Regions from separate parts of the Desemzia sp. C1 genome, predicted to be linked through region 1. Evidence: a T-box and tRNA genes for the amino acid it is inferred to sense, from the RefSeq annotation. Region 1 holds a T-box; the other holds one or more tRNA genes.
The links. The T-box of region 1 lies ahead of leuS (leucine--tRNA ligase). A T-box ahead of a tRNA ligase gene usually reads a tRNA of that ligase, here a tRNA-Leu.
Positions count from the first base shown of each region.

Region 1 (4,937 bases):
GAGTAACCTAAAAGGCTCCTTTTTGATGGATTTCTCATCAAAAAGGAGTCTTTTAGGTGTAGAAGGATCAAAATAAATTCAGTTGTTGAGGAGCTAACCCAGAAAAGTCGATGCCTAAGATGGACTGCAATTCTTTTGCATTTTTCGCAGCATGGCCGCCGGAATTGTTGTTGAAAATAACGGCGACTTCACGACTTTCTTTTTCCAGTGTTAAAGCTATGTCAGCGAGCTGTTGGAGTTCTTTTGTGCTGTATTCATAAAGTGTTCTTTCTTCTCGCCAGTTGCGGACATTGCTGCCTTGCCAACCTTCAAAATTCCTTCCATGGAGTCGTAAAAGCGTCAACTCTGGATGAGTACTTTTTACAACTAAAGGAACACTGTTGTTTGGTGTTTGCGGCTGATCCACTACTGTATGGATAAAGTGATGCTGAGTTAAAAAGGTGAGAGTAGCTTCTTTATTTTTCTCACTGTACCAACTAGAATTGCGAAATTCGATTGCTATTGGAGCATCTTTCATCCAATTTCTGATCTTTTTTAAATACTCTTTGTTTACAGTTGTGCAACCAAAGTAAGGCGGAAATTGAAACAAAAAAGCTTTCACATGATTCTCTTCCAATAAAGGTGTGAAACGATTCAAAAAAGCTGAGAACATCGCTTCTTCACTGGGAAAATCATCGAACCAGTTTTTATGTTGAGTCATAGCCTGATAAGCTTTAGGAATAAACTGGAAAGATTCAGGTACTCTTTGATGCCAGCTGAGTATGTTTTTTTCTGGAGGGATGGCATAAAAGCTAGTGTCCATCTCCACAAAAGGAAAATGACTAGCGTAGTCTTCCAGTTTTGTTTTTCGATTTACTTCAATCAAAGGATGGTCGTTCCATCCAGTCAGACCGATAGTGATCATTGGCTTGCCTCCTAATTGCAATGATGAATCATTGCTCTAATGAACCGAAATCTTTTCCAGTATAGCGATCAAAAAGTTCAAATAATTCGGGGTCTATTTTCTTTAAAGAAACAGGCCGATTTGTCCCGCTTAAAAAACAGTGTTTGCTTTCGCCGACACCCCGCAGTTCATTCGTTTGTTTGTCGATAACGCGATAAGAAATCTGTAAACGAATGCCATTGAATACTTCAATTTTTGGAATGATATAAACATGATCATTGTACCGGACCATGGACTTGTATTCGCAATTTACACTAAGCACAGGAACAATAATTCCGCGTTTCTCCATTTGATCGTACCCAAATCCAATCTGATCCATTAGATCAGTTCTCGCTTCCTCGAACCAGCGGATATAATTGGAATGATGAATAATGCCCATTTGATCTGTTTCATAGTATTGCGCTTTGTGTTCATATAATTGATACTGATTTTCCATTGTTGTTCCTCATTTCCAGATATTCCGTCAACTTTTTATCAAAGGTCTTTAAGTTGAGCGTCTTTCTCTATAATAGGGTATTTTAGGAGGTTTTGGCAATCATTCTACTTTAAATAAAGATAACACCTTTTGCTGTTGTTAAAAATTCTTTAACGAACTTGAGATAAGGAGGGCAGAGAAAGTCATCCCTCTTAAAAAAGCGTTGATTCTGGTGGAGTAATTTGTTAGAATAAAACTAATAGTTAAAAGACAGTGATAAGGAATAGTAGAAATGTCCCTTTTTTAGAGAGTGCATGGGTGGTGCAAATGCATAAAGACACATTTTGAACTCGCCTTTGGAGTCGCTTTGCTGAGAAAGAACCCAAGTAAGCAAAGACGTTTCATCCGCGTTAAGGATATGATGAGGCTGTTTTAAGTTTTAAGCAGCAAAATTAGGTGGTACCACGACTGAGAATTTGAGTTCGTCCTAAAGCACAGAGAAGGAAACGACTTTGTGTTTTAGGGCGTTTTTTTTTATAATTTTTTTTAAGAAGGAGCAAACAATCATGAGTTTCAATCATAAGACTATTGAAAAAAGATGGCAACAGTACTGGGATGAAAACAAAACATTCCGTGCAACAGAAGAATCAGATAAAAATAATTTTTACGCAATGGACATGTTTCCTTACCCGTCAGGTTCAGGACTGCATGTAGGACATCCGGAAGGGTATACTGCAACCGACATTCTTTCTCGAATGAAACGTGCGCAAGGATACAATGTATTGCATCCAATGGGATGGGACGCATTTGGGTTGCCAGCTGAACAGTATGCTTTAGATACAGGAAACGACCCGGCAGAATTTACAGCTAAAAATATCCAAACCTTCAAACGTCAAATCCAATCTCTTGGATTCAGTTTAGACTGGGATCGAGAAATCAATACAACCGATCCAGAATATTACAAATGGACTCAATGGATTTTTACAAAATTATACGAAAAAGGCTTGGCTTATGAAGCTGAAGTAGCTGTAAACTGGTGTCCTGCATTAGGAACCGTTTTGGCGAATGAAGAAGTTATTGACGGTAAAAGTGAACGTGGTGGACATCCGGTCTACCGTAAACCCATGAAACAATGGATGTTGAAAATCACTGCTTATGCAGATCGTTTACTAGAAGATCTGGAATTAGTAGACTGGCCAGAAAACATCAAGGACATGCAACGCAATTGGATCGGAAAATCTGTTGGGGCAAATGTCACTTTTAGCGTAAAAGATTCTACTGAAGAGTTTACTGTTTTTACTACTAGACCGGATACACTTTTTGGAGCAACGTATGCTGTTTTGGCTCCAGAGTCAGATTTGGTTGAAAAAATCACTACACCAGAGCAAAAAGAAGCTGTTGAAGCCTACATCAAAGACAGCAGTCTGAAAAGTGATTTGGACCGTACAGATTTAAACAAAGACAAATCAGGAGTATTTACAGGAGCTTATGCCATCAATCCGGTAAACGGAAAAGAGATTCCAATCTGGATCGCAGACTATGTATTAGCTTCCTATGGAACTGGCGCTATCATGGCCGTTCCTGCACATGATCAACGCGACTGGGAATTTGCAACGAAATTTGATTTAGACATCCTTCCGGTCTTAGAAGGCGGCGACATTTCAAAAGAAGCTTTTACAGAAGACGGCATCCACATCAATTCAGAATTCTTAGATGGTCTTGGAAAAGAAGAAGCTATCGAGAAAATGAATGCTTGGTTGGAAGAAAAAGGAATCGGTAAAAAAGAAACGACGTATCGCTTGCGTGACTGGTTATTTGCTCGACAACGTTACTGGGGAGAGCCAATTCCTGTTATTCATTGGGAAGACGGTACAACTACTACTATTCCGGAAAATGAATTGCCATTGATTCTGCCTGTTACGACAGAAATCAAGCCGAGCGGAACAGGTGAGTCTCCACTTGCCAATATTACAGAGTGGGTGAATGTTGTCGATCCAGAAACCGGTAAAAAAGGAAAACGCGATACGAATACAATGCCGCAATGGGCGGGTAGTTCATGGTACCACTTGCGTTATATCGATCCGCATAACACAGAGCAATTAGCTGATCCTGAAAAACTAAAACAATGGCTTCCAGTGGATATTTATATTGGTGGAGCAGAGCATGCTGTATTGCATTTGCTGTACGCACGCTTCTGGCACAAATTCTTATACGATATCGGTGTAGTGCCAACTAAAGAACCGTACCAAAAACTGTTCAACCAAGGAATGATCCTGGGAGAAAACAACGAGAAAATGTCTAAATCAAAAGGAAATGTTGTTAATCCGGATGATGTAGTAGAAGAATACGGCGCAGATACATTGCGTGTTTATGAAATGTTCATGGGACCATTAGATGCTTCTATTGCATGGAGTGAAAATGGACTTGAGGGAAGCCGCAAGTTCTTAGACCGTGTATGGCGTTTGATCATTGATGAAGAAGATAAATTGCGTGACCGCATTACTAACTTCAACGATGGAAAACTAGACGTTGTGTATCATCAAACCGTGAAAAAAGTCACAGAAGATTTTGAAGCTTTGCGCTTTAACACTGCTATTTCTCAGTTGATGGTATTTGTTAATGAAGCGTATAAAGCTGAAGCTCTCCCTGTTGGATACATCAAAGGATTGATCCAAATGCTGGCTCCAATTGCACCTCACGTAGGAGAAGAGTTATGGCAGAGAGCGACTGGTTCAACAGAAGGGATTTCATACGAGGCATGGCCTGTATACGATGAAAAATATTTGGAAAAAGACGAAATCGAAGTTGTCTTCCAAGTTAACGGCAAATTAAGATCAAAAGTTCAAGTTTCCAAGACAATCTCAAAAGATGAGTTGGAAAAATTAGCGATGGATGATGAAAAGATCCAACAATATCTAGAAGGTAAAACGATTCGCAAAGTGATTGTAGTACCTGGGAAATTAGTCAATATTGTAGCTAACTAAACTAAGATTCAATCAAACAAACAACTTCTGACTAAAAGATTAATATTCTTTTTTTAACAACAAATGTGCTATTATTCTTATAAAGAGTAATAGCACATTTTTTTGTTTTAAGAACTCAAATGAGTTGCTTAGGGGGGAGAAAAGTGGAAGCCGGATCCTGGTTTGCGATAGCTATCGCAGTGGCCGTTGCTATCGGTTTATTTGACGATAAAAAGAAGAAAACAAAGAAAAGAAAACGGAAGTAAAGAAAAAACAGATTGATACACTTTAGCTAGAAAGCTCCAGCCAACTAAGGAGGAGAGACAATGAAGCAACATGTGAAGATGACGACTCTGTTGAATAATGGTCAAAAGATCCCCTTGATCGGATTAGGGACATATCCATTGAAAGGAAACAGTGCCGAAAAGATTGTTTATGAAGCTTTAAAGAAAGGGTATCGTTTGATTGATACTGCAGCTATGTATGAAAACGAAGAAGAAGTAGGACGAGCCATTAGAAGAGTGATCAGCGAAGGTGTCCCTCGCGAAGAGATTACTATCGTTACAAAAATTTGGAAAACGGATATGGGGTTTTCAAAAACACTCAGGGCATTTGC
Region 1 covers NZ_JAJIZP010000003.1:1,777,443-1,782,379, forward strand. The annotation lists gene LMF32_RS09100 (glycosyl-4,4'-diaponeurosporenoate acyltransferase) at 1-6, shown strand, start outside; gene LMF32_RS09105 (DUF72 domain-containing protein) at 68-904, opposite strand; gene LMF32_RS09110 (acyl-CoA thioesterase) at 933-1,379, opposite strand; T-box leader at 1,623-1,851, shown strand; gene leuS (leucine--tRNA ligase) at 1,925-4,342, shown strand; gene LMF32_RS09120 (aldo/keto reductase) at 4,648-4,937, shown strand, end outside.

Region 2 (4,937 bases), 1.4 Mb from region 1:
TATTATTCTGCTCTTCTTTTATTTCTTGTACAGTTAGACAGTCTTTTTTAATGCATCAAATAAGATATTTTATGCCTCACAGCTATAAATACTTTTCAAAACCAATACTTGTTCTGTTCTTCTTTTATACTATTTTCTAAGCCAGATAAATAAATGAATTCCCTTTTTTATTTTGCCAATGACCCGTATACTAGTACTAATAGTGTTTTATTTCAGATTAAGAAAGGAATTTTAATTAGATGAATATTTCCGCTATTATTGTTGGACAAATGAGCATTATGTTTCTGCTGATCTTTTTTGGCTATTTTTTAATGAAAAAAAATATTTTAAATGATGATGGTACTCAGCAAATTGCTAATATGCTGACTAAGTACATAACGCCTATCATTTTGATCAATGCATTTACACAAGATTTTGAATCTAACCAAATGGGTTTGTTGATAATGACAATGGGTGTATCTTTCCTGTTGCTCTCTTCAAGAGCTTTTTTAAATCATTTCTTGTTAAAAAAAGAACAACGGATCGATAAATTTGCTGCTACTTTTTCCAATTCAAACTTCATGGGAATTCCTTTGGTGATGTCTGTTTTGGGTTATGAAGGTGTCTTCTTTATGACTGGTTTTATGGTAGTTTCCATTACTTTTCAATGGACTTATGGTATCTATACCGTTACTGGAGATAAACGAATGGTGCAGTTAAAGAATGCTTTGCTTAACCCAGCTTTTATCGGGTTGTATGTCGGCTTATTTTTCTATCTGACTCAAATCCCTTTGCCTTTCGTTTTATCAGAAGCGTTTAATGATTTAAGTTCACTAAATACTCCTTTAGCCATGATTTTATTAGGTAGTTACATCGCTAAGAGCAATCTGATTGATATCTTCAATTCAAAAGCGGCTTATTGGACCACGTTCTTGAGATTGATCCTTTATCCTTTAGTAGGAATGTTTATATTATGGATATTGCCAATCGATAATTATTTGATTTTAATGGTTCTGACGATTGCTTCTGCCGCACCTTCAGCCATCAATACTGCTCTCTTTTCTCAAATTTATGGCGGGAATTATGAGTACGGGGCTAGAATCGTTGTTTTATCCACGCTACTATCCATCATCACTCTTCCTATGACTTTGACGATTTCGAATATGTTGTTTTCTTGAGTATAAAAAATAGCGTTAAACTGATTCAAATCAGTTTAACGCTATTTTTGTGTTTATTTTTTACAGTTTCTCGTTATCAAAGTTACCGTCTAAAGCTTTTTGCGCTAGAACGTTCAAGTAGTTCCATGGGCGGTTGAATCCTGGTTGAAAGAAGAAATCAGCAAACTCTAATTGCTCTAATGTCCAGCCAGAAGAAATCGCTACAGAAATTACATTGATTGAAGCTGTCACATCGTAAGTCGACATCAATTGTGCCCCTACGATACGGTGACTTTCTTTTTCGAAGTGAATCTTCATCATTACTTTTTCGTCATCGATAAATGTAGGACGAATGTTTTCCACTACGAATGTACTTTCTACTTCAGCATCAATTGAATCTTGATCAATATCTTTTACACCTGTAGAAGCTAACTTGTAATCAAACAACGTTAATCCTGAAGTTCCAGAAACTTCCGGCATTTTAACTTTTTTCTCCATAATGTTCTTAGCTGCAATCACACCTTGGCGACGAGCGTTTGAAGCTAAAGCAATCAATTTAGAACCATGGTTTGGAGCAAATGGAATCTTAGTCGCGTCTCCCATTGCATAGATGTCTTTTGCAGACGTTTCTAAATACTCGTCAACTACTACTGTTCCGTCTTGATTCAATTCAACGATGCCTTGCAACCATTTTGTATTTGGACGAACACCTACAGCCATAATTACTGTATCTGCTTCGTATTCACCTTTATCTGTAATGACTTTAGTAACAGTTCCGTTTTCTCCAATAACTTCTTTAACCATTTCACTTGTACGGACAGTCAATCCATTTTGTTCCATATTTTCGTTTAATACATCTACAAATTCTTTATCTAAATAAGTGTTCAATACTCGATCAAGAGAATCAATGACCGTTGTTTCGATACCTGCTTTAGTAAAGGCTTCAGCAACCTCAATACCAATGTATCCTCCACCTACAACAACAGCTTTTTTCGAGTGATTCATGCGGTTTTTAACTTTTTCAGCCCAGTTACGGCCACGTACGTAGAAAATATTGTCTAAGTCAGTACCAGGAATAGGAATACGAACTGGCATTGCACCTGGAGAGATGATCAATTTGTCATAACTTTCTTCAGTTTCTCCATCGGTTGTTTTTACCGTAATCGTTTTAGCTTCTGGATTGATCCCAACAACATCACTATTCATATGTACGTTAACGTTTTGCTCGATATATGAATCTTCTGTTGCATAGTGTAAGCTATCAAGAGATTCTGCGATCCCTTCTAAATAACTTTGGATTCCACAAGACAAGAACGATGCTGTGTCTCCACGTTCGTACAAATGCAATTCAGCGTCTGGTTGTTCTTTTATCAATGTCTGAATGGCTTCATAACCAGCATGTGATGTTCCTACGACAATAACTTTCATTTAAAATGCCCCCAATAATAATTTTTTATTACAAAGTGTACCATATCACTAATCTGAATTTTTATAAAATGATATGCATATAAAATTATTAGTGGAAAATTAAAAATAAACGAATTAAACGTTGGTATATAAACAAAAAAAGCCCCTTTAATTAGCTATTAGACTAATTAATAGGACCTATCAGTTCCGTATATATATGCGGCTGAGAAGAGTCGAACTTCCACGGGAGATTCTCCCACTGGCCCCTCAAGCCAGCGCGTCTACCATTCCGCCACAACCGCATGTCACAACACTGATTATTTTACCAGTGTTGCAAAAAATTGTAAAGGCATCCTGATAAACGGTTTGTGTCAAGTTTTTCTCGAGCGTCCTATTACTCCGCTAGTTTAGGCACTCTATTTTTGTACACTTGTCAGCTACCGCACGGCTCCACCGTTTGCTGGCCCATCTTATGGAAGAACGTTCCTAAAACCAGGAACCTTCTCCCATAAGACAGGAATTAACGAAAACTTTTAATTAATTGTCCTATTGCTGATGAACGAGAGGCATATAATGGAATCGTCCCATTCTTTGCACCAACTGATTGCCGTGTTTTCTCATGCAATAACGACGATAAACGAACCGTTTGTTTCAACTTGCGTTGTTGCCGAGTACTTCTATTTTGCTGATGAAGATAGGCTTCGCGTAAGGTGTGATTGAACATGCCTTGTTTTACTTTTACCATAGCTTCACAGCCTTCTGCGCTCCAATGCATCCCACGTTTTTTCATTCGAAAAGAAATATGCCGTTGATTCGACTCCATTGCGCCTAAACCTCTTGCGTCCTTCGGCACTTGTTCTGCTTTTTCACGCCAGTCGAAAATCCGATCCCAATTCCGTAATACGTATGTTCTGAACGTATTCAATTTTTCCACTGCCGGTGTCTCGTCTAATGTACTTTCATACGTATCCAACCAAATAGTTAATTCATCTAAATCATGCGTTTTTAATGCTTGACGGACATGCTGTTTAAAAACGTTAGTTTGCGATCCAAACGCGCGGTTTAAGCCTTGGAAGACATGATAAGAGTCTAGTTGATTTAAAACAGGATAGTTCGATTGAGAAAAAGCTTCTTGGAATTTGTCTGCGGTATACCCTTGTCCACCGTCACTATTGGTAATGATTTGAGCTTGCTGCAACGAATAACGGCTCGCTGTAAAGGCTTGAACTTCTGCCCAAAAACCAGCGGTTTTTTTAGTCGTCATGATGGCTTTGGGTTCTTTTAAAGAGACGCGCTTTCCGTTTTTCTCCCAGCCTTCGTAAAGGATGGCATGACGAACTTCTAAGCTTTTTTTCTTTTCTGTCCCACGTACAAAAACCCCATCCGCTTCGGCGTAAAAATAGTCCACCTTTTTTCCTTCGGGCAACTCCGTGGCTTCTTCTAGTTCCAATACATTTTCTTCATCCTCACGTGATTGTGCTGCTCCAACGCGTTTAAGAAGACTGCCGACTGTTTGATGACTCAGCGTAATGGCCGTCCATTCGTTTAGAATAGCTGCGGTATCTCGATAAGTAGCTTTACTCACCAACTCTGACACTTTTACTTCTACTAGTGGGCTATGGCGTTGATATTTTCGAATGCCTAACCATTCATCTAGTGGATAATGGTTCTGATTATTAGTATCCACCATTAGCGTACGCCGGTACCGAACGGGACCGAAAATAAATTGAACCGTTTTCCAATCTGCTCGTTTTACTTTCCAACCTTCACGTTGTTTTTCCTCTTTGATCACTTCGTTGAAGTTCGACAAAATCTGACCCATTAACTGAGCGAACACATCATACATGTAGACTTGAATAGCTTCCTCTGTATCTATTAAATTGCTTGAATCCTTTATTATTTGATAAACCTTTGATATAATCTTATCCATAAGAAGGCCTCTTTCATTTATGTATTTGCCGTGCAAAGCATACATTTATGATAAAGTGCCTTCTTTCTTTTTTCCAGTAAAATTATTGGCTCTCGAGAACTATTTTACACATACGATAAACGTTTTTTAAGCTCTTCCCCATTCAGCTGGATCATCTCGCCATTCGTTCAACAACATTTTGTCTTCAGATTTGATAATCCCTTTTTCAACGGCTGCTTTGATCAAGGCAGAGTAATTAGATAATGTATATATCGGCAAATCAACTTTTCGAAAATTATCCATTGCTGCATCCAGCTGATAACTAAAGATCGCTGCACATCCTAATACCGCGCCTCCTGCTTGTTGGACAGCAGATGCTGCATCGATCACACTTCCGCCTGTTGAAATCAAATCTTCGATACACACTACTTTCTGCCCCTCGGTTAAACGTCCTTCGATTTGATTTTGTTTGCCATGTCCTTTAG
Region 2 covers NZ_JAJIZP010000003.1:337,646-342,582, forward strand. The annotation lists gene LMF32_RS02030 (AEC family transporter) at 240-1,157, shown strand; gene LMF32_RS02035 (FAD-dependent oxidoreductase) at 1,218-2,564, opposite strand; tRNA gene LMF32_RS02040 (tRNA-Leu) at 2,762-2,845, opposite strand; gene LMF32_RS02045 (ISLre2 family transposase) at 3,064-4,473, opposite strand; gene pyrE (orotate phosphoribosyltransferase) at 4,600-4,937, opposite strand, start outside.
Region 2: it has a tRNA-Leu gene. The T-box ahead of leuS (leucine--tRNA ligase) is inferred to sense a tRNA for this amino acid. The anticodon was not compared.